DNA from 2 places in the Gordonia sp. UCD-TK1 genome. Region 1 is predicted to be linked to the other one. Evidence: riboswitches for the same ligand, from Rfam matches in the RefSeq annotation. Region 1 holds a riboswitch; the other holds the start of a gene.

Region 1 (11,039 bases):
CAGCACGAATCCGCGCCCGTGAGCCGGGCCGGTCGTGCCGTCGAGGTGATGGGCGAGCTCGTGCAGCACCACCAGTTCACGCAGCGCCCAGCGTCCGTCGGCCGCGGACGGGATGGCGATCTCGGCGGCGACCGGCACACCGTCGGATCTGCAAACCCGCGCCGCGTAGTGCGCGGACCGCTGGCCGCGCCGTGCGCGGACCGACACCGGATGCGACGCGCGCTCGAAACTCGACCGCACACCCGGTAGCGCGAGCACGCGGCCCACGTAGTCGTCGACGGCGTCGATCGAGGCGAAGCGCGCCTCCGCGGGGAGGGTGACCTCGGTGCCGGCGAGTTGCACCGTCCGTGACGACGACACGTTGTCGAACAGGCGATGCACGAGGTGCTCGGCCTCATAGAATCGTGCGCGCCCGGTGTCTCGTTCACTCACGGCATCGCCGATGATGAGAGACCCCGGAGCCGATGGGAGACTTCATGCGCCGTCCCGACCTCGATGCCGTACGCGAGCGCGTGATGCGGCTGCCCGGCGCCTCCCTGATGCTCCGCATCGTCATCGACATGGCTCGGGGCAATCTCACGGACCGGTCGATGACCCTGGCCGCGCAGGCCTTCACCTCGATCCTCCCGGTCGTGATCCTGGTGCTCACCCTGCCGGGCGCCAGCGTCGTCGACGACGCACTCACCCAGCTCGGTATCCCCGTCAGCAGTCTCGACACGCCCACGATCGACGACCCGACCTCGGCGACGACCTTCGGCATCGTCGGTGCGCTGATGACCATCGCCGGCGCCACCTCCCTGTCCCGTGCCCTCGGCCGAATGTATGTGTCGATCTGGGACGTCGCCAAACTGCCGTGGAGCAGCTTCTGGCGATGGGTCGTCGTCGTCTTCCTCATCCCCGCCGCGGTCACCGTGCAGGGTCTGTCCACCGGAGTGGAGGCCACCTCGCTGTTCGGCATGCACATCGGCGATCGGGGCGTCCTGGGAATCGGGCTCATCGTCGCCGTGACCCTGTTGATCTGGTCGGTCACCTTCACCGCGATCCCGCGGCTCCTGGTGTCGTCGCAGGTACCGATGAGGCTGCTCGTCCTCAACGGCCTCGGTACCGGCATCCTCATCACCGCCCTGCTCGCCGGCAGTCGCGTCGCACTGCCGACGCTCGCGGCGGGCACCATCCGCAGTTACGGCACCCTCGGTGTCGTCTTCGTCGCGATCAGCTGGCTGTTCGTGTTCGCACTCATCCTCGTCGTCACCGCCATCGTCGTGCACGCCGTGGCAACGGACGAGGGTCGTCTGGGCCGGTGGGTGCGGCGGTGGGCCGGCACACCGACACCGTTCGTCCCGCACCCGTCTGCATCCTGGTACGACCGGCCGCCCGGGGGTCCGGTCGACGCCCCACCCACGCGCGTGGAGCCCTAACCCTCCAAAGCACCACGCGCACCGCCGAACTCGCGGTCACCGCCGATCTTCGCGCGACGTCCCGCGCGGTCGCCGGCGCGGCGTGCGGCCTCCGAGTAGCCGGCCGAGGCGCTCGACGGACGCCACGTCCCGCGGGCACTCGACTCCGTCCGGTAGAAGTCGGTGACCTCGATCTCCTTGTTGCGCAACGCGACCGCCGTCGAGCGCGTGGTCTCCCCGGAGTCGCGTTCGGCGGCCAGGGCCTCCGCACGCGCGGCGTCGCGGGCCTCGGCGAGACGCTTGCCGATGCGTTCGGCGAACGCCGACTGGAAGTTGAGCCGCGCGGTGATCGGTGACAGTGGTTTCTCCTCGATCACCCGCCGGGCACGCCACCCGCTCCCCCGGGTGACGACCCGCGCGAAGGTCTCGCCCTTGTACGCCCCCGACCGCAGATAGGCGTCGCTGGCCGCGACCATCTGCACGATCAGCGACGTGTAGAGGGCCTCGCAGGCGTCGATGTCGGCTTCGTACCCGTAGGCGAGCACGAAGGTCGAGTTGCTCGCCACGTCGACGGTCACGTCGTTGGCGGCGGTGATGGCGACGAAGAGCTGCACATAGGTCCGCAGTCCGCGTTTGCCGGGCTCGCCGATCGCGATCTGGCGACTGATCGGGGTGACCTTCTTGCGCGCCGCGGGGTCGTGGGCACGCGCCACCGCCAGGTCGATCGACGACGCCGTCGCGAGCCGCTGGGCGGCCTGCATGAAGGTCTCGGCCTCGTGCTCGTTGTCGGTGTTCTCCGCTTGACGGAGAAGGGCGGAGATCCGGGTGAGCAGCTTGTCGTCGCGCATGTAACTCAGACTATCCAGCGGCCCGTTCGGTTCCATCTGAGCGCGAATTGCCCCGAGACAACGTCTCGGCAACCCGCAGGAGGAGGGTGCAGGCGGCGATCGCGACCCCGGCCCACAACCCGGCGACACCCCAGTGACGTTCTGCGAAACCGCCGCACACCGCGCCCAGGACGAACACCGGCCACATCCAGAACACCGCCAGCCACGCCCACGGTCGATCGGTACCCAGCGAGGCGACCAGCTCGTGCGCGGACTTCACCAGCGTGCCGGTCACGTACGTCAAGCCGCCCGGCACCGCCGATGTGTGGGACAGCGCCGAGTTGATCGCTCCGGTCGCCGTCGCCACCACGATCATCCCGGCCGTCGGCGACGCGGTCAGCGCGACAACGGTGCCGGCGAGAAGCGTCACCGTCACGGCTACGAGAACCCAGACCGGCGAGTGCTGTCCGCCCCAGCGGCCGAGTGCCGCGCCGCCCACGGCCCCGCCGAAGAAGGCCGCGACGAGTCCGGCGACGACCGCGATCGTCGACCACCCGCCCGCGGCCGTCGACGCTCCCAGGATCGTCGAATTGCCGGACATGAACGCGACGAAGCTGCCCTTGAGCACGACGAACGCGATGGCGTCGACCAGCCCGGCCAGGAACAGCAACGCCGCCGCGATCGCGATGTCCGGGTGGTTGCTGCTCAGGTACTTGTCGAGTCGGACCGCCATGGGCACGAATCTAACGCCTACTCCGGTCGCGGCCGGATCGTTGCTCGCATCCGACCCATGGCCCTGGACTGGTCAGCTGTCCGGTGGGGCCCACCGCGCGATGTCGGCGTCTGCGACCGGCCGGTCCGCGGTCGCCCGCTGGGTCATCCGCAGCTGGTTCCCGAACGGATCCCGGAACGCACAATCGGTGCCGTAGGGCTGGTCTTCGGGGTCCTGGGTGAACTCGACGCCGCGTGCGACGAGCGCCGCGTGGGTGCCGCGACAATCGTCGGTCGACAGGATCGTCACCGGCATCGCCCCCTGCGTCACGAGGTCGCGGATCTTCGCGGCGGTCTCGTCGGAAAGCGCGGGCGGCCCGGGCTTCTCGAGCAGGATGAGCCGGTCGGGTTGACCGGGCGGCGCGATCGTCAACCACCGCATGAAACCCATGTCGACGTCGGTGTCGACCGTGAAACCGAGTGTGCCGACGTAGAAGTCGAGTGCGACGTCCTGATCGAGGACGTAGACGGAATGGATACCGATGCCGTTGATCATGCGCCCGACGATACGACCGGCGGCCCGGTCGGCGCTTCTCCGAAATCGCTCACTTCGGCCGCTCGCGGGACCCCGGTGGCAGCATCGCTCGGCCTGGTCCACCGGCGCACGAAGCAACCGGGAACGGGAATCGGAGCGACACGCTGCCGGTAGGCCGTGGGACTACAGCAGACGATTCGGCTGAACGTCCGGCCGAACGTGCCAGGACTGTCGTAGCCGACCAGCAACGCGACGTCGAGCACCGGGACGTCGGTGGTCCGAAGGAGGGCACAGGCTCGCTCGATGCGCCGACGCTGCAGGTAGCGGTGCGGCGTCTCCCCGAACACGGCCCGGAACCGGCGGATGAAGTGCGACGGCGACATCAGCGCGATGCGGGCGAGCGTTGCGATGTCGAGGTCGTCGGCGTAGGAGAGGTCGATGGCGTCGCGCGCACGGAGCAACCGGCGGTTCTCGTCCTCGACCTGGGTGAACACGTCACCCAGTGTGACGCACGCTCAGTGCTTCTCGCAGGCGATGCCGTCCCCGTCGCGGTCGCTCTCGGAGTTCGCCTCGTACAGTTCGTCGTCGACGGTGAACGTCGTGACCGGCGTACCCGACGTCGAGTCGACGGCGCCGGTCTTGCCGACACCGTGCGGGTAGTCGCCGCGCAGTTCGGTGCAATTGGCGTAGTCGGTTGCCGCCGCGGCGGGTGCCGCCACCATCAGCGGAGCGACCGTCATCGACGCCGCGGCCAGAAATCCGAGAACCATCTTTCGCGAGCAACGCATCGTGCTTGACCTTCTTCGTAGTGTCCCCCGACACCTCAACGTGACGAGGTGACACTACGGGTTCCGGCCGGCGAAAAGCGCATGCGACGCGAAGATTGGTCCGGCATCGGAAGGCGCGGGGTCAGCGACGCGGCTGTTCCTTCAGCAGCGCACTGCCGAGCGGGACGCCCCAGCTGTACATCGTGCCGACATATCCGTTCTTGGTGCGCCGAAACTCCGTACGCGGGAACCACTGCATCACCGGGTCCGCAGTGTGCGCCACGACGCCGCCGTGTGGAGTCTGCTGGATCTGCTGACGCTGCAGATTCCACGGCCCGATCCCGTAGTAGTCGGTGTACATGCCGTTGCCGATGACCCGCGCATTCGACTCCGGCATCGGAACGAATCCGTAGATGAGTTGCTGCTGTTTGTAGTTGCCCGGCTTGATCTTGGCGTCGGAATCACCCGCGCCCACAGTCAATCCGAATACTGCTGTTCCGGCGATCAACGCCCCCGCTATCAATCTCTTCACGACGGCAGACGCTAACAGCGTCGACGCCGGGTTCCATCTCGCTTTCCCCAGCCTTCGGCGAGCCTGTCATTCGACAACGCGTATTGGTACGGTCCTGGCCAGGCAACCACCGACAGCGGGGAAACGATGATCAGGAACGACGTCGAGTTCGATTCGTCCGGGACGACATGCCGGGCCTGGTGGTACCGGCCCGAGGGAACCACTCCGGCGCCGGTCATCGTGATGGCACACGGGCTCGGTGCGGTCCGGCGGATGCGCCTGGACGCGTTCGCCGAGCGCTTCGCCGCTGCGGGATACTCGTGCCTGGTGTTCGACTACCGCCACTTCGGTGACAGCGATGGCGAACCGAGACAGCTGCTGTCCATCCGCCGCCAACTCGACGACTGGGCCGCGGCAATCGCCTTCGCCCGAACACTCAGCGGTGTCGACACCTCACGGATAGTGCTGTGGGGCACCTCCTTCGGCGGCGGACACGTCCTCGTCGCGGGCGAACGCGACGGCCGGGTGGCCGCGGTGATCTCCCAGTGCCCCTTCACCAGTGGAGTAGCCTCCACCGCCGCCCTGGGCGTGGTGTCCGGGGCGAAGGTGACCGTGCGCGCACTCGCGGATCTTGCAGGTTCGGCACTGGGCCGTCCGCCGGTCACCGTCGGCCTCGCCGGTGCGTCCGGCTCGGCCGCCCTGATGACGGCACCCGACGCGGTGTCGGGATACTTGCCGCTGGTGCCCGACGACCTGGAGTTCACCAACGAGGTCGCCGCCCGGATCGGGCTGACGATCCCGCTGCACACGCCTGGTCGGGCATTGCGAAAGCTGACCTGCCCCACGCTCGTGTGCATCTGCGACGACGACACCGTGGCGCCGGCCGGACCGACTGCCCGGCACGCCCGCCGCGCCCCGGCAGCACGGGTAATTCGTTATCCGGCAGGACATTTCGACATCTACGTCGGCGACGACTTCGAGCGGGTGGTCGCCGATCAGCTCGAGTTCTTGCGCGGGACCGTCCCCGTGTGACGTCAGAACCCGAACCGCGCCTGCATCCCGCGCAGCGTTTCCGCCGAGGCGAGGAGGCCCGCCCGCTCGGAGTCCGACAGCGGGACATCGAGCCGGGTTTGCGCACCACCGCGGTCGACGACGGTCGGCAGCGAGAGGCACACGCCGTCGAGCCCCTCGATGCCGTTCGCCCTCGTCGACACCGGCAGCACCCGGTGTTCGTTGTTCAGGATCGCCTCGACGATGCGCGTCGAGGCCAGACCGATCGCGTAGTTCGTCGCCCCCTTGCCCTCGATGATGGTGTACGCGGCATGTACGACTTCGTGGTGAATACGTTCGCGCGCAACGGCGTCCATCGCCGGACGGCCGGGCAGCGGCGTCCACGAGGTGAGCGGCACGCCCCCGATCGACGCCGAACTCCACAGCGGGATCTCGCTGTCGCCGTGTTCGCCGACGATGTAGGAGTGCACGCTCTGCACCGCGACCCCGCAGTGCTGCGCGATCAGGAACCGCAGGCGGGACGAGTCCAGCACCGTGCCCGACCCGAAGACCTGGTGCGGTGACAGCCCGCTGATCTCCTGGGCGGCGTAGGTGACGATGTCGACGGGATTGGTGACCATCACATAGATCGCGGTCGGGGCCACCGCCAGCACCCCGGGGAGGATGGCTCGTGTGAGACCGATTGTGGCCTCGGCCAATTCGAGGCGCGACTGCCCTGGCTTCTGCTTCGCGCCGGCGGTGAACACGACGACGTCAGCGTCCGCGCACACCGACACGTCGTCGGATCCGATGATGTCCGCGCGGGGCACGAACTCGAGGCCGTGGGACATGTCGAGCACCTCGGCGGTCACCTTGGCGGCGTTGATGTCGAGGAGGGCGATGGTCCGTGCGACACCTCGGATGAGGGATGAGTAGGCGATCGCGGTGCCCACCGCACCCGCCCCGATGATGGCCAGTTTCGTGTCTCGTACGTCCATCGGTTCACCGTTTCCGCGTCGGGTTCATCGATCGTCGGCACCCAGCGTAGGTGCTCGCGTGCCGGCTGTCCGGGCTGCGCCGGCCGACCGCGCGTTCGGTCGGCGGTCGATGTTGATAGCGTGAGCGCCGAGAACGGTCACACCCGCACACGTGGGTGTCAGGGAACCCGGTGTGAATCCGGGACTGGCGCGCAACGGTATGGGAGACGGATTCGGCGCGGACACCGGGGCGACCCGGGAAGGCGCCGGCGCCACGATCCCGAGTCCGATTACCGGCCGTTCTCGCTCGAGTCCATTGTGTATCTCGCGCACAGATACCCAGACCGATAGGCAGTACCACCCGTGTCCCGTCGTACCGACGGCACGACCGAGAGCGCGACCGCCCCGTCGGTCCGGCGACTCCCGTCGACGCCGCTAGCCGCAGTATTGTTCGTCCTCACCCTCCTCAGCATCGCCCTGGCCACCGCTTTCGGCGCGGAGACCATCCCCGTCGGCGACGTGTGGCACACCGTCGTCGGCCGGATGACCGGGGCTGAGCTCGACTCCGCGCACGCCGTCATCATCTGGGATCTCCGGTTGCCCCGGTCCGTGCTGGCCGCGCTGGTCGGAGCCGGGCTGGCGCTGGCCGGCGCACTCATGCAGGCCCTGGTCCGCAACCCACTGGCCGAGCCGTACCTGCTGGGTGTGTCCGCCGGCGCGGCGGTCGGGGCCACCGCGGTGATGACCCTCGGCGTGCTCGCGGGACTGGGCGTCTGGGCGCTGTCCGGCGGGGCGCTGCTCGGCGCGCTGGCCGCCACCGTCACGGTGTACCTGGTGGCCCGCGCCCAGGGCGGGCTGACCGCGCTGCGACTCATCCTGTCCGGGGTGGTGTTGTCCTCGGCGTTCATGGCGTTGTCGTCGCTGCTGGTGTTCACCGCCGCCGACCCGCACGCCGCCGACAACGTGATGTTCTGGATGCTCGGCAGCGTCGCGGGCGCCACCTGGGCGAAAGTGCAGATCGCCGGGGCGGTCGTGCTGGTCACCGTCGTGGCCATGCTCGCCATCCACTCCTGGCTCGATGCCTACGCGGCCGGCACCGACACCGCGACGTCGCTGGGCGTGCCGGTACGCGCGATGCGCAACGCGCTGTTCGGTGTCCAGGGTCTCCTGGTCGGCGTGCTCGTCGCGGTGGCGGGCGGCATCGGCTTCGTCGGTCTCATCGTCCCGCACGCGGCGCGACTCCTGGTCGGCGCCACCCACCGCGCGATGTTGCCGGTGGCGGTCTGCGGCGGTGCGCTCTTCCTGGTGTGGGTCGACGTCATCTCGCGGGTGGCGGCCGCACCGCGCGAGATGCCGCTGGGCATCGTGACCGGACTGATCGGGGCGCCGATCTTCCTGTTCCTCATGGGACGACGCCAATACGTGTTCGGGGGTGGCTCGTGACCGACCCCGCCCGCGCATCGTCGATGTCGTTGCGCGCGAACGCGCTTGCGTGCCGTCGCGGTGGCCGCGTCGTACTGCGGGATGTCGATCTCGCGGTCCCCGCCGGCACCCGACTGGCCATCGTCGGGCCCAACGGTTCCGGCAAGACCACCCTGCTGCGCACGCTGTGCGGTCTCGAACGACCAGTCGCCGGCACCGTCGAGGTGAACGGAGACGACCTCCACCACATCCCCTCCCGACGCCGCGCCATGTCGATGGCGGTGGTCGGCCAGGAGGAACAGCCCTCCGCGGAGCTGACGGTCGCCGAGGCGGTCGGCCTCGGCCGGACCCCGTACCGGTCGGCCTGGTCCACCGGGAGTTCCGACGACAAGACGGTGGTCGATCGCGCGTTGATCCAGGTCGGGCTCGACGGCTGGGGCACCCGCTCGTGCACCCAGCTGTCCGGCGGCGAACGGCACCGCGTCGTCCTCGCCCGCGCGCTCGCTCAGCAGACCCCGATCCTGGTGCTCGACGAACCCACCAATCACCTGGACGCCGCCTGGCGACTACGACTGATGGAGGTTCTCGACGAGCTCGACGCCACCGTGGTCGCGGCGATGCACGACCTCGACCTCGTGTTGCGTCACTTCGACTCCGTCGCAGTGGTTTCCGACGGCGGTGTCATCGTGCACGGGCCACCGGTCGAGGTGCTGACGCCGGCTCTGCTGGCCGACGTCTTCGAGGTGTCCGGCACCGTCGTCGACCATCCATCGACGGACCTGCCCCATCTGCTCCTGAACACTCCCACCACCACACCCGCCCCCAGCACTCTGACGAAAGACATCCCGTGAGAGGACATCCTTTGACCATACGTACGTCCCGAGTCCACCCGACCGTCGCCATCGTGGCGGCGGCTCTGACGCTGGGAACTGCCACCGCCTGCGGTGCCGACAGCACTGTGGCGTCGGAAAGCACTGTCGCCATATCGAATTGCGGAGCCGACGTCGCTTACCCGCAACCCCTCGACCGGTTGTTCGTCAACGACGGCGGCATGATCGCGATCGCACTCGCCGCGGGTGCCCGTGACAACATGGTGGCGGTCAGCGCGCTCGCCCGGGACAAGGACGTCCTGCGGCTGGAGTACGGACCCCAGGTCGACACGCTGAACGAGGTCGCGACCGAACGTCCCACCCTCGAGAACATCGTCGCGGCGAAACCCCAAGTGCTGTATGCCGGATACAACTACGGCATGAGCGAGTCGCGCGGGATCACACCCGAGATCCTCGCCGGACACGGCATCGACGTGTACCAGTTGTCCGAGGCGTGCCGGCAGACCGAGGGCGAGGCGCAGCGCGGCACCATGTACCCGTGGGTCGCGCTCGACACCGATCTGCGCAACATCGGCACCCTCACCGGCAATCCCGAGCAGGGCGCCGCCGCGGCCGACGAGGTGGCCGACCGCCTCGAGAAGCTGCGCGCCGCACCACAACCCGCCGCGAAACCGACCGTGTTCGTCTTCGACAGCGTCTCCGACACCATCTTTTCCTCCGGATCCTTCGGCGGCCCGCAGGGCATCATCGACGCCGCGGGCGCGCGCAACGCGACCGAGGACATCGAGGACACCTGGACCGCCGTGAGCTGGGAACGCCTCACCACCGCGGACCCCGACGTCATAGTGTTCGTCGACTATCCCGGCCAGTCGGTCGACGAGAAGATCGCCGCCCTGCGATCGAATCCCGCGAGCCGGAACCTGAAGGCCGTGCGCGAGAACCGCTTCGTGAACCTGCCGTACGCGATGTGGGTGTCGAGCCCACTCAACATCGACGCCGCCGAGATCATGCGCGGCGTTCTCGAGAACCACGGCCTCGCACCGGAATCCGGTATCACCCCGTCCCTGGATGTCGCGCAACTGGACCTCGGGGGCAACAACTGGCTGGAGTGAGTCGCGGGACGCCCCGTTGAACACGTGGGGCCGCGGCGATCGTCATGCCGCCGCCCCACGGAGTAGTCGGTGGACCCCCTACCACGAGGCACCGACAAGTTACCGGCTCCGAATAGCGTTGCACAACATCAGTTTTGGCTTGCAACGCGCTCGCAACGGTGTACACTCGAACGTACATTCGCGGCAACGGTTCTCGGGGGTGACCATGTCTGACGAACAAGCGGCGCGGCGACCGCGCGCCCTCGAGTTGGTGGCCGACCTGCACCGCATCCTCGGTGAGTTGCAGACCGTGGACCTGTCGCCGTGTACCGATGCCGAACTCGCCGACGTGGCCGCGGAGACCGAGCGCGCGATCGCGCGTCTGACCGTCGCCGGAGACCGGCAGATCGATCAGGTCGAGGCCCGCGACCTACCCCGCAAGGCCGGCTGCCGCACCCTCATGCAGTACATGACCCACCGGCTACGAGTCTCGAACCCGCTGCGCCGCCGTAAGCAGATGGGCGCCACCGCCCACCGGACCAGCCTCGGCGGCGAGGTCCTCCCACCCGAATACCCCTGCCTCGCCGAAGCTTTCGCACAAGGCACAGTCGGCACCGCCCACGTACAAGCCACCCTCGACGTCCTCGACCGCATCCCCGGCACCATCGACCACGATGTACAGGTCGCCGCTGAGCGGCAGATGGCCGAGATCGCCGAAGCCCACACGCCTGCCGAGATCACCCAGCTCGGCTCGCGGCTGCTCGCCCACCTCGATCCCGACGGCACACTGGCCGACGACACCGACCAGAAACGACGCCGCGGCCTGTGGATCGGTCGGCAACGCGCCGATGGCACCGCCAAGATCTCCGGCACCCTGACCCCCGCACTCGCCGCCCGGCTCACCATGATGTTCGCCGTGTGGGGCAAACCCGGACTCAACAACCCCGACGACCCCGCCTCGCCCCAAGGCCCGGCCGGTGC
Region 2 (11,039 bases), on a different contig from region 1:
GGCGACGGAGTGTTCGGTGAGGTACCGGGCCGACAGGCGGCCGGCCCGGAGCCGGGGTGCGCGTCCGCGTGCCCGATGCGCGGGCGCCGAGCGCGGTGCGGACGGGCTGCGCCGCGGTTGCAGCAGGGCCCGGACGGGCGCGAAGCTGTCGTTGCTGACCCGCCCCGCCCACACGAGGTCCCACAGGGCGGTCTCGATGTCGGCGGCCGGCGTGGTGGTGCCGGTGCTGATGTCGGCGGCGATCTGAGGGAACCGCAGGGCACCACCGGGTTCGAGTGCGGCCGTGACCCCGTCGTGGACCGGGGTGGTGTCGATCTCGTCGGCGTCGGGCAGCGTCAGGACGGCGACGTCCGCGGGATGCAGCGCCACCCAGCCGTCGGAGTTCCCGATGCGACCGTGTCCGGACCAGATGACCTCACCGGCGCTGAGCAGTTCGTCGAGCATCGGCGCTGCGTAATCGGACACCCGGGCCGGCAGTACGAGGGACTCCCACGCGGACGCCGGCAGCGGGAACCCGGCCAGCTGGTCGATGACCGTCGCCACCCCGTCGACACCCCGGAGCTGGGTGCCCGACGACGCGTGCTGCCAGTCGAGGAGGAACCGGGTGAGGACGTCGGTACCGACGGGAGCCACCTCGGCGCGGCTCGCCGCCAGGGAACCGCGTCGGATCTGACCCAGCACGTCGGCGTGACACCATTGCCCGTCCCGGGGGCCGGTACCGGCATCGGGCAGGAAGTCACCCTCGACGACGCGTCGCTCCGATGCGAGACGGTTGAGGGTGTCGCGCACGACCCCGGTCGCGATACCCAGAGCCGCGGAGGCCTCGGGCACGGTGAACGGGCCATGGGTGCGGGCGTACCGGCCGATGAGGTCTCCGACGGGGTCGGGCACCTCCTCGAGATAGGCCGCCGGGATGCCGAGAGGTGCGGGCACCCCGAGAGCGTCACGGAGGCGGGCGGTGTCGTCGATGGCCGCCCACAGCGCACGTGCGTTGTGGTTGACCGAGATGATCTGCCCGACCCGGTGCAACTCGGTGAGCAGATCGGCGGCCGGCTCGTCGCCGCGATACCGGGCCGCGACCTCCTCGGTGGTGAGCGGGCCCAGCCATCGCAGCAGGTCGACGATGTCCTCGGCGTCGCGCGCCTGACGCTCGGGGGACAGGCGTTGGAGCCGGGCGATCACGTCGGCGATGACCGCCGGATCGAGGAGCTCGCGCAGGTCGACGCGCCCGAGCAACTGGGCCAGCAGGCTGGTGTCGAGGGAGAGGGCGGCCGCGCGGCGCTCGGCGAGCGGCGCGTCGTCGGCGTACATGAACGCACCCACGTACCCGAACAGCAGCGACGCGGCGAAGGGAGACGGGCTCTGGGTCTCGGTCTCCACCACCCGGATCCGGCGCGTGCGGATGCGGGTCAGCAGATCGAGCAGGGCGGGGAGGTCGTAGACGTCCTGCAGGCATTCGCGGACGGCTTCGAGCACGATCGGGAAGTCGGGGAATTTGGATGCGACAGAGAGCAGTTGGGCGCTGCGCTGGCGCTGTTGCCACAGCGGGGCGCGCCGGCCCGGATCCCGTCGCGGCAGGAGCAGGGCGCGCGCGGCGCATTCGCGGAAACGGGACGCGAACATCGACGAGTCGGCCAGACCGTCGGTCACGAGTTGCTCGACCTCGTCGGGGTCGAGGAGGAACACATCGGCTCCGGGAGGGGCGTCGTCGGTGTCGGGCATCCGCAGGATGATGCCGTCGTCGGAGGCGGTGGTGGCGCCCTCGATGCCGAGGGTCTCCAGCAGGCGCTGCGAGATGGCACTGGCCCAGGGGGCGTGTACACGTAAGCCGTAGGGGGAGTGGAGGATCACCCGCCAGTCGCCGAGCTCGTCGCGGAACCTCTCGACGACCAGCGTGCGGTCGGTGGGCAGGTGTCCGGTCGCCTCGCGCTGCTCGGCGATGAGTGTCGCGAGGTTGCTGCGGGCGTTGTCGGTGAGCCCGAGTCGGTCTGCCTGGTCGTCGAGCTTCCCGGGATCGGCGATCGACTGGGTGAAGGCGCCGATCGCGGCGCCCAGTTCGGCGGGGCGTCCGATCGCGTCACCGATCCAGAACGGCAACCGGCCCGGTTGACCGAACGCGGGGGAGACGAGTACGCGGTCGTGGGTGATGTCCTCGATCCGCCAACTGGTGGCGCCCAGCGCGAACACGTCGCCGACCCGGGACTCGTAGACCATCTCCTCGTCGAGTTCGCCTACGCGAGTGGCCTTCTCGCCGACCATGAACACGCCGAAGAGTCCGCGGTCGGGTATGGACCCGCCCGAGGTGACGGCGAGCCGCTGGGCGCCGCGCCGGCCGGTGATGACCCCGGCGTCGCGGTCCCAGTTCACCCGGGGGCGCAGTTCGGCGAACTCGTCGGACGGGAAGCGGCCCGCGATCAGGTCGAGGGTCGCGTCGAAGACGCCCCGGCCCAGTTCACGGTAGGGCGCCGCGCGCCGGACGACCTCGTACCAGTGATCGACCTCGAGGTCGTCGACCGCGGCCGCCGCGATGGTCTGCTGGGCGAGGATGTCGAGCGGATTCTGCGGGACCTTGATCTCCTCGATCGCGCCGTCGAGCATCCGGCCCACCGTCACCGTGCAGTGCAGCAGATCGGTGCGGTGCTTGGGGTAGAGGATGCCCTGGCTGATCTCGCCGACCTGGTGCCCGGCGCGGCCGATCCGCTGCAGTCCACTCGCCACCGACGGCGGGGACTCCACCTGGATGACGAGATCGACCGCACCCATGTCGATGCCGAGTTCGAGTGAGCTGGTGGCCACCACACACGAGAGGCGGCCTGCCTTCAGGTCGTCCTCGATCTGGGCGCGCTGCTCCTTGCTGACCGAGCCGTGATGGGCGCGGGCGAGAACCGGCTCGGCGCCGGAGCTCGCGCCGCTGCCCATCACGAACGCCGGGGCGCCGCCCGCGACCGACGGATTGCCGGTCGGTTCGGCAGGCTCGCCGTGGCGCTCGGCGTGGATCTCGTTGAGCCGAGCGGTGAGCTTCTCGGCGAGGCGTCGGGAGTTGGCGAAGACGATCGTGGCGCGGTTCGCCTCGATCTGGTCGACGATCGAGGCCTCGACGTACGGCCACAACGAGCCGGCAGTCGGCGAGAACGCGTCGTCCAGCGCCGCGGGGTCGGCATCGGACACCGGCGGCGGGATGTTGGCCATGTCCTCGACGGGGACGTCGACGCGCAGGTCGAATGTCTTGTCGGCCTTGGGTTTGACCACCTGGCACGGCGCGGCGCCGGACAGGAACCCCGCGACCACCTCGGGCGGGCGGACCGTCGCCGAGAGGCCGATCCGCTGGGCGGGTTTGTCCAGCAGTTCGTCGAGGCGCTCGAGGGTCAGCGCGAGATGGGTACCTCGTTTGGTCGCGGCGACCGCGTGGACCTCGTCGACGATGATCGCCTCCACGCCGGTGAGACTCTCCCGCGCGGCCGAGGTGAGCATCAGGTACAGCGACTCGGGGGTGGTGATGAGGATGTCGGGTGGGGTTTTGACCAGCGCACGCCGATCGGCGGCGGAGGTGTCGCCCGACCGCACGCCCACGGTGATGTTGGGCTCCGGAAGGTTCAGCTCCTGGGCCGCCCGGGTGATGCCGGTCAGCGGTGCGCGCAGGTTGCGCTCGACGTCGACGGCCAGCGCCTTCAACGGCGAGATGTAGACGACCTTGGTGCCCGCGGGACGATTGCCGGCGTCGGCGGCGAGCCGATCGAGAGCCCAGAGGAACGCGGCCAGGGTCTTCCCGGACCCGGTCGGTGCGATGACCAAGGTGTTCGCGCCGTCGGCGATGGAGGTCCAGGCGCCCTTCTGCGCAGCGGTGGGCGCGGTGAACGCACCCGAGAACCACCGCCGGGTGGGGGCGGTGAAGCGGTCGAGCACCGAGGGGCGGGGCATCTCTCCACTATGTCGCACGCGTACGACAGAACGCGGTATACAGTCTCCTCACGCCTGTACGGGGAATCCGGTGAGAGTCCGGAACGGTCGCGCCACTGTGAACGCAGCCCAGATCGACACGGTCGACGTGACGGGGCATGCGTGAGTCAGGATGCCGTGCCGGCGTGCACCACCCGTGAACTCTCCGACGCGAGATCGGCGAAAGGACCCACCATGACAGCTCCCCGTACCCAGTCAGCATCACCGGTCGCCCCGGCCCGTGCCCTGCCCGTACCGAACATCTCCGTCGCGAGCGCGGCGCTCTGGCTCAGCCTGACCGTGCTGCTCGCCGGGCTGGCGTACTACTTCCTCGGTTACGACCAGGGAGTCGTGTCGGTCTTCGGTTCCGACACCCATGTGCACGAGTTCGTGCACGACGCCCGCCATTTCCTCGGCTTCCCCTGCCACTGAGTCGACATGGAGAAGAAGTTCATCGGCGCCGGCCTGCTAGCAGGTCTGATCGCCGGCATCGTCTCGTTCGTGTTCGCACGGTTCTACCTCGAACCCGTCGTGGGCAAGGCCATCGACTACGAGAGCGCCCGCTCGGCGGCCGAGGAGGCCCTGGCCCATGCCGCCGAACCGGGTGGTCACACCCATGGTGAGGGCGGAGAGTTGTTCACCCGCGCGATGCAGGAGAACCTCGGCGCGGGGATCGGCAACGTCGTGTTCGCGGTCTGCATGGGTGCGTTCTTCGCGGTGGCGTTCACGGTCTTGTGGAGCCACGTCGGCAGCCGTCACCCGGCCACGGATCCCCGTGCGGTCGCGGGCGTGCTCGGCGGCATCGGTTTCGTCGCCGTCTTCGCTGTCCCGTTCTTCGCCTACCCGGCGAATCCACCTGCCGTCGGCGACGACGACACCATCGGTGAACGAACCGGTGCCTTCCTCACCATCACCGTGTCGTCGGTGATCCTCGCCATCGCGGCGGTGGTCCTGGCGTCGTGGTTGCGCCCGCGCATCGGTGGGTTGGTCTCGGCGGTCGCCGCCACGGTCGCGTATCTGGCCGGCATCGCGATCGTGCTCGCCTTCCTGCCGTCGTTCAGCGAGGTCCCCGGCCCGGTCCGCGACGGCGCCGGACAGGTCGTGTTCCCGGGCTTCCCCGGTGACGTGATCGGGGATTTCCGGGTGTATGCGATCGCCAACCAGGTCATTCTGTGGACGGTTCTCACCGTCTCGTTCGCACTGATCGTGGGGGCGATGGCCCGGTCGCGGGCGACTGACCGCGCTCGCGCGGTCTCCGCGCCGAACTGAGGCGATCACTGCTCGGCATGCAGATCATCACCGCCGGGCGCACCGGCCCCAACCGGTCGGTGCGGTTCGGCGGTGACCCGGTTCTCGATCAGCGGGGTCGGCGGGACGTGCTCGTGCTGAGCGCGTCGCTCACGTGCCCGATCGACACCTGCGGACCGGAGACGGCGACCCGCGCCACCGCCGAGATACTCGGCGCGACAGGCGGACTCATCGTCGACGACGCGCTGCGGACGCTCGATGTCGGTGCGTGGTCGGGCCTGTCCCCGGAGGAGATCGACCCCGTCGACCTCGGCGGGTGGTTCACCGACCCCGAGGCCCGCCCGCACGGGGGTGAGAGTGTCGCGCAGTTCGTCGACCGAGTCCATGCCTGGCGTGCCGGGCAGGCCGAGCACGGCGATGGCTACGTGGTGGTCGCGATGCCGGTGGCGCAGGCCCTGCTGTGCGTCGATGCGGACGGGTTCTTCGCGCGGGAGGTGCGCCCGGCCACCCTCTACACCTGCACCGATGCTCGGTAGGAACAGATCTGCGACGACGTACCTAGACATCGGCAGTGACTCCTGACACAGTTGGGGACGACGAAACTGAAACGTGTTCGCCCCTGCGCGGACACCGGTCTGGGAGTGTGACGATGTTCGAGTGGTCCGAAGAAGATCTGATGGTTCGGGACGCCCTGCGGGCGTTCATCGACAAGGAGATCCGGCCACATCTCGACGAACTCGAATCCGGCACGCTGCCGCCCTACGACATCACCCGCAAACTGCTGTCGAGCTTCGGTGTCGACGCGATGGCCAAGGACGCTCTCGAGAAGGAACTCGAGGCCGAGGCCAACGGGGAGAAGAAGAAGCCCTCGGGCGACGGCGGCGGTATGGGCGGCTCGATGTTCATGATGGTCAACATCGAACTGGCGGGGGTCTGTCTCGGTCTCGTCGCATCCCTGGGCGTGAGCATGGGCCTGACCGCCTCGACCATCCGCGGCAAGGGCACGCTCGCCCAGAAGAAGCGGTGGCTGCCCGAACTGGTCACGATGGAGAAGGTCGGCGCCTGGGCGATCACCGAACCCGACTCCGGATCGGACGCGCTGGGCGGTATGAAGACGACGGTCCGTCGGGATGGTGACGACTACATCCTCAACGGACAGAAGACCTTCATCACCAACGGTCCGTACGCCGACACCATCGTCGTGTTCGCCAAGCTCGACGACGGCAGCGGCACCCCGATGCGGGACCGCAAGGTCCTGTCGTTCGTCCTCGACAAGGGGATGCCGGGACTGACCCAGGGCAAGCCGTTCAAGAAGATGGGCATGATGAGTTCGCCGACGGGCGAGCTGTTCTTCGACAACGTGCGCGTCGGCAAGGACCGCCTGCTCGGCGAGACCGAGGACACCGGTTCGGACGCGCGCGGATCCGAAGGCGCCAAGGCCGGTTTCACCGCGGAGCGGGTCGGGATCGCGGCCCTGTCGCTGGGCATCATCAACGAGGCGCAACGGCTTTCGATCGACTACGCGAAGAACCGCAAGCTGTGGGGCCAGGAGATCGCACAGTTCCAGCTCATCCAGCTCAAGCTGGCCGAGATGGAGGTCGCGCGCATCAACGTCCAGAACATGCTCTTCAGTGCCCTCGAGCGGGGCAAGGCGGGCAAGCCGCTGAGCTTGTCCGAGGCGTCGGCGATGAAGCTCTACTCGTCGAAGGCGGCCACCGACGTCGCGATGGAGGCGGTGCAGTTGTTCGGCGGCAACGGCTACATGGCCGAGTATCGCGTGGAGCAGCTTGCGCGCGACGCCAAGTCGCTGATGATCTACGCCGGCAGCAACGAGATCCAGGTGACCCACGTCGCCAAGGGGCTGCTGCGGGGCTGACGAACAGGCCCGGTCGTGTCGGACCATGCCGACACGATCGGGCCGGGTTCAGGCGACCTCGTCGGCCCGGACCTCGACCGTCTGCGGCGTGGTGCCGGGCGTCGGCGACACGAGCGTCAGGTGGTCCGGCTGTGCCAGGAAGTCCTCGATGTCGCGTCGAGCCGCCTTCTCGATCAGCAACGGCACGAAGATCCTGACCTTGCAGTCGGCGAATCGTCCGTAGACGGCGTGCACACGTGCGTCGATGTCGTCGACAGCCATAACCGGAAACCGTGCGATCAGGCGACGAATCACCTGTTCGACTTCGAGCATCTCCTCAACCCGAGCCATTGGGACATTCTGCGGGAAAACCTTTGCGGCTGCAGGCTCATCGAGGAAACGACTGGTCACGATCGAGCATGCGACGGTGTGCCCCGTGCCTGCCACGACAATTGCGCGTCCTCTTCGTCGGTTACCGCGCGGATGCCTCGGACAGGGCACAGAATGACCAGTTAGTCATTCGGTCCAGCCACGGGAGCGTACGGCCATGCCTGATTTCTCATCGTCCTCGGGTGAACTCCGACGCCCGGATCACGACGGCCCGTCGGGCCCGATGTCGGGCAAGAAGTACCGCAAGCATCTCGAACCGCTGCACGCCGAGTTGGTCGCCATGCAGGAATGGGTCCGTGCGACCGGGGCGAAGGTCTGCATCGTCTTCGAGGGCCGGGACACGGCAGGCAAAGGCGGTGTCATCAAGGCGATCACGGCCAGGGTGAGCCCGCGGGTCTTCCGCGTGGTCGCGCTGCCCGCTCCCACCGAACGGGAGAAGTCGCAGATGTACCTCCAGCGATACATTCCGCACCTGCCCGCGGCCGGCGAGGTCGTCATCTTCGATCGCAGTTGGTACAACCGGGCCGGCATCGAACGAGTGCTCGGATTCTGCACGGAGAAGCAGGCACACCAGTTCCTGGAACAGGTGCCCACGGTGGAACGGTCGATGGTCGAGTCGGGGATCATCCTGCTCAAGTACTGGCTGGAGATCAGCGAGGAACAGCAGACCCTTCGCCTGCAGAGCCGGATCGACGATCCGCGGAAGATCTGGAAGCTCTCCGACATGGACCTCGCGTCCTACAGCCGCTGGTACGACTATTCGCGGGCCCGCGACGAGATGTTCCGGTTCACCGACACGGGCTGGGCGCCCTGGTATGTCGTCTCCACCGACGACAAGAAACGGGGTCGGTTGAATGTGATCGAGCACCTTCTCGGTCAGGTTCCCTACGCGCCGCTCGAACGTCCCCGGATCGAACTGCCGAAGCGGCAGAAGGCCAAGGGCTACCGGCCACCCGAACAGGCCCTGCACTGGATCCCGACCCCGTATTGACGACCCGAAACCGAACCGCAGTCGAGTAGTCACGACACCGCCCGAGCCCGAGGCAGGAGAGTTGTATGGCCATCGCACGCCCGCCGTCGTCACCGGAGAGTCGGGAGGACGACGCCCCCGCACCGGCCTGGCACGTCCAGGACGTCGAATCCGTCGTGTCGGCGCTCGAGTCCGACAGCACCGGTGGGCTGTCGTCGGCCGCGATCGACGACCGACGGACGCGGTTCGGCGACAACGTGATCGCCGCGGAACCGGCCCCGTCGGTGGCTGCACTGGTGCTGCTGCAGCTCAAGGATCCGATGAACCTGATGCTGATCGCCGTGGTGATCGTCAGCCTGGTGATCGCGGAGGTCTCGACCGCGCTGGTGGTCGCCGCCCTGGTGGTGCTCAACCTGGTGCTGGGCACTCGGCAGGAGCTGAAGGCCCGGGCCAGCGTGGACGCCCTGGCGCGGATTCAGGTTCCGCAGGCCCGCGTGATCCGGGGTGGAGTCCTGGTGGAAGTTCCCGCGGCGCAACTCGTTCCCGGGGACATCGTGCAGCTCGAAGCCGGCGACCTGGTGCCGGCCGACGGACGTCTGGTGCGGGCCGCCACGCTGGAGACGCAGGAGGCCGCGCTGACCGGCGAGAGCGCGCCGATCCCGAAGGACCCCGCCGCGCTCACCGATGTCGAGCTGGCCCTGGGTGACCGCAGCAACATGCTCTTCCAGAACACCTCGGTCACCCGCGGCACGGCGACGATGGTCGTCACCGAGACCGGGATGCGGACGCAGATGGGACAGATCGCGTCGATGCTGTCGGCGATCGCCCCACAGCGGTCACCCCTGCAGCGCGAGCTGGATTCACTCACCAAGATCCTGGGCGTGATCGCCTGGACCGCCGTGGCGATCATCGTGGTGATCGGGCTGGTGCGCGGACAAGACCTGGCGACGGTGATGCTGCTCGGTATCTCGATGGGCATCTCGGCGATACCCTCCGGTCTGCCCACTTTCGTCCAGGCGATGCTCGCATTCGGGGCCCGGCAGCTCGCGGATGCCAAGGCGGTCGTCAAGAACCTCACCGACGTGGAGACGCTCGGCGCGACGAGTCTGATCAACTCGGACAAGACCGGGACACTCACCATGAACCAGATGATGGTGCGCTCGTTGTACTTCCACGGTCAGTGGTTCGCCGTCGACGGTGAGGGCTACGGCAAGACCGGGAGCATCACCCAGGCGGCGGGCGAGCCGGTTCCCGACTTCACCATGCTCGCGTACGGACTGTGCCTCGACAGCGACGCCACCGTGTCGGACGCCGGCGCCGTCATCGGCGATCCGACCGAGGCGGCGCTGATCGTGCTGGCAGCCAAGATGGGGGTCGACGCGCCGCTCACCCGCCAGACCTATCCCCGTCTCGCCGAGGTTCCATTCGACTCGGCCTACAAGTTCATGGCGACGTTCCACCGGCTGCCGGTGGACGGCACCGTCCGTCTCGTCGAGATGGTCAAGGGCGGTCCGGATGTCGTGCTGAACCGCTGCCGCTGGGCGTTCCGCCCCGGACGGGAGAGGGTGGAGCTGGCGGAGGTCCGGGCCGAGATCGAGGCGGCCAACGAGCAGATGTCGGCCGAGGGCCTACGTGTGCTGGCCTTCGCCGCGCGCGTGCTCGACGGCCGGGAGGACGAGGTGACCGCCGACCCGATGGCGTTCGTGGACGATCTCGTCTTCGTCGGGATGGTCGGGATCATCGACCCGTTGCGTGCCGAGGCCGTCGACGCCGTCCGCACGGCGCACGCCGCGGGGATCGATGTGCGGATGATCACGGGGGACCACACGGGAACCGCGTCGGCGATCGGTGCGCAGCTGGGACTCGGTCCCGGGGCCATCAGCGGTACCGAACTCGCCGCGATGTCCGACGAGGAACTCGCCGAGGCGCTTCCGCGGTTGCATGTGTTCGGGCGTGTCACGCCGTCGGACAAACTCCGGCTCGCCGACGTGATGCAGCGCCAGGGCGCGGTCGTCGCGATGACCGGCGACGCGGTCAACGACGCGGCCGCGCTGAAGAAGGCCGACATCGGGGTGGCGATGGGCTCGGGCAGCGAGGTCACCAAGCAGGCCGGCAAGCTGATCCTCACCGACGACAACTTCGGGACGTTGATCACCGCGATCCGGTTGGGGCGCAGCGTCTACGACAAGATCGTCGCCTACATCCGCTACCAGATGTCCAAGCTGTTCTCACTGGTGCTCCTGTTCCTGGTCGCGAGCATCTTCGACATCAACGAGGGCGTCGCGCTGGCGCCGCTGATGGTGGTCTTCCAGCACTTTTTCATCACCCTGTTCCCGGTGATCGTGATCATGCAGGACCCGCCGGCACCGGATCTGATGGCCAAACCACCACGGGACCCGAAACAGCCGATCACGAATCGCGCGTCGTTCGTGCAGTGGTTCGCCTACGGGGTCCTGCAGTTCGCGGTGACCTTCGTCGCGATGATGGTGGCGCCCGGTCCGATGAGCCCGACCGAACCGAACGTCCCGATGACCATGGGCTTCGTGGTGCTGTCCCTGGGTTCGGTGTTCGCCGGGTTGGTGATGCGGCGCGATCCGGAGTCGGGCCTCACACCGCCGATCGTCAACGCCGTGAAGATCC

What was found. Region 1 has a riboswitch for cobalamin ahead of A9310_RS02705 (iron ABC transporter permease). Riboswitches for the same ligand answer to the same signal wherever they lie in the genome.
Region 2: linked by a shared signal. The riboswitch ahead of A9310_RS11570 (CbtB-domain containing protein) and the one ahead of A9310_RS02705 (iron ABC transporter permease) in region 1 are both predicted to bind cobalamin.

Annotation. Positions count from the first base shown of each region.
Region 1 is NZ_LZMP01000002.1:263,401-274,439, reverse strand. It holds gene A9310_RS02755 (TIGR04338 family metallohydrolase) at 1-432, opposite strand, end outside; gene A9310_RS02750 (YhjD/YihY/BrkB family envelope integrity protein) at 477-1,418, shown strand; gene A9310_RS02745 (DUF2786 domain-containing protein) at 1,415-2,245, opposite strand; gene A9310_RS02740 (YoaK family protein) at 2,256-2,957, opposite strand; gene A9310_RS02735 (VOC family protein) at 3,030-3,491, opposite strand; gene A9310_RS02730 (helix-turn-helix domain-containing protein) at 3,488-3,964, opposite strand; gene A9310_RS02725 (excalibur calcium-binding domain-containing protein) at 3,986-4,258, opposite strand; gene A9310_RS02720 (hypothetical protein) at 4,380-4,769, opposite strand; gene A9310_RS02715 (alpha/beta fold hydrolase) at 4,896-5,780, shown strand; gene A9310_RS02710 (L-lactate dehydrogenase) at 5,783-6,736, opposite strand; cobalamin riboswitch at 6,854-7,032, shown strand; gene A9310_RS02705 (iron ABC transporter permease) at 7,079-8,158, shown strand; gene A9310_RS02700 (ABC transporter ATP-binding protein) at 8,182-8,988, shown strand; gene A9310_RS02695 (ABC transporter substrate-binding protein) at 9,000-10,079, shown strand; gene A9310_RS02690 (HNH endonuclease signature motif containing protein) at 10,285-11,039, shown strand, end outside.
Region 2 is NZ_LZMP01000017.1:57,402-68,440, forward strand. It holds gene A9310_RS11565 (ATP-dependent helicase) at 1-3,918, opposite strand, end outside; cobalamin riboswitch at 3,936-4,096, shown strand; gene A9310_RS11570 (CbtB-domain containing protein) at 4,132-4,368, shown strand; gene A9310_RS11575 (CbtA family protein) at 4,375-5,205, shown strand; gene A9310_RS11580 (histidine phosphatase family protein) at 5,223-5,720, shown strand; gene A9310_RS11585 (acyl-CoA dehydrogenase family protein) at 5,834-7,060, shown strand; gene A9310_RS25895 (three-helix bundle dimerization domain-containing protein) at 7,109-7,486, opposite strand; gene ppk2 (polyphosphate kinase 2) at 7,587-8,420, shown strand; gene A9310_RS11600 (cation-transporting P-type ATPase) at 8,486-11,039, shown strand, end outside.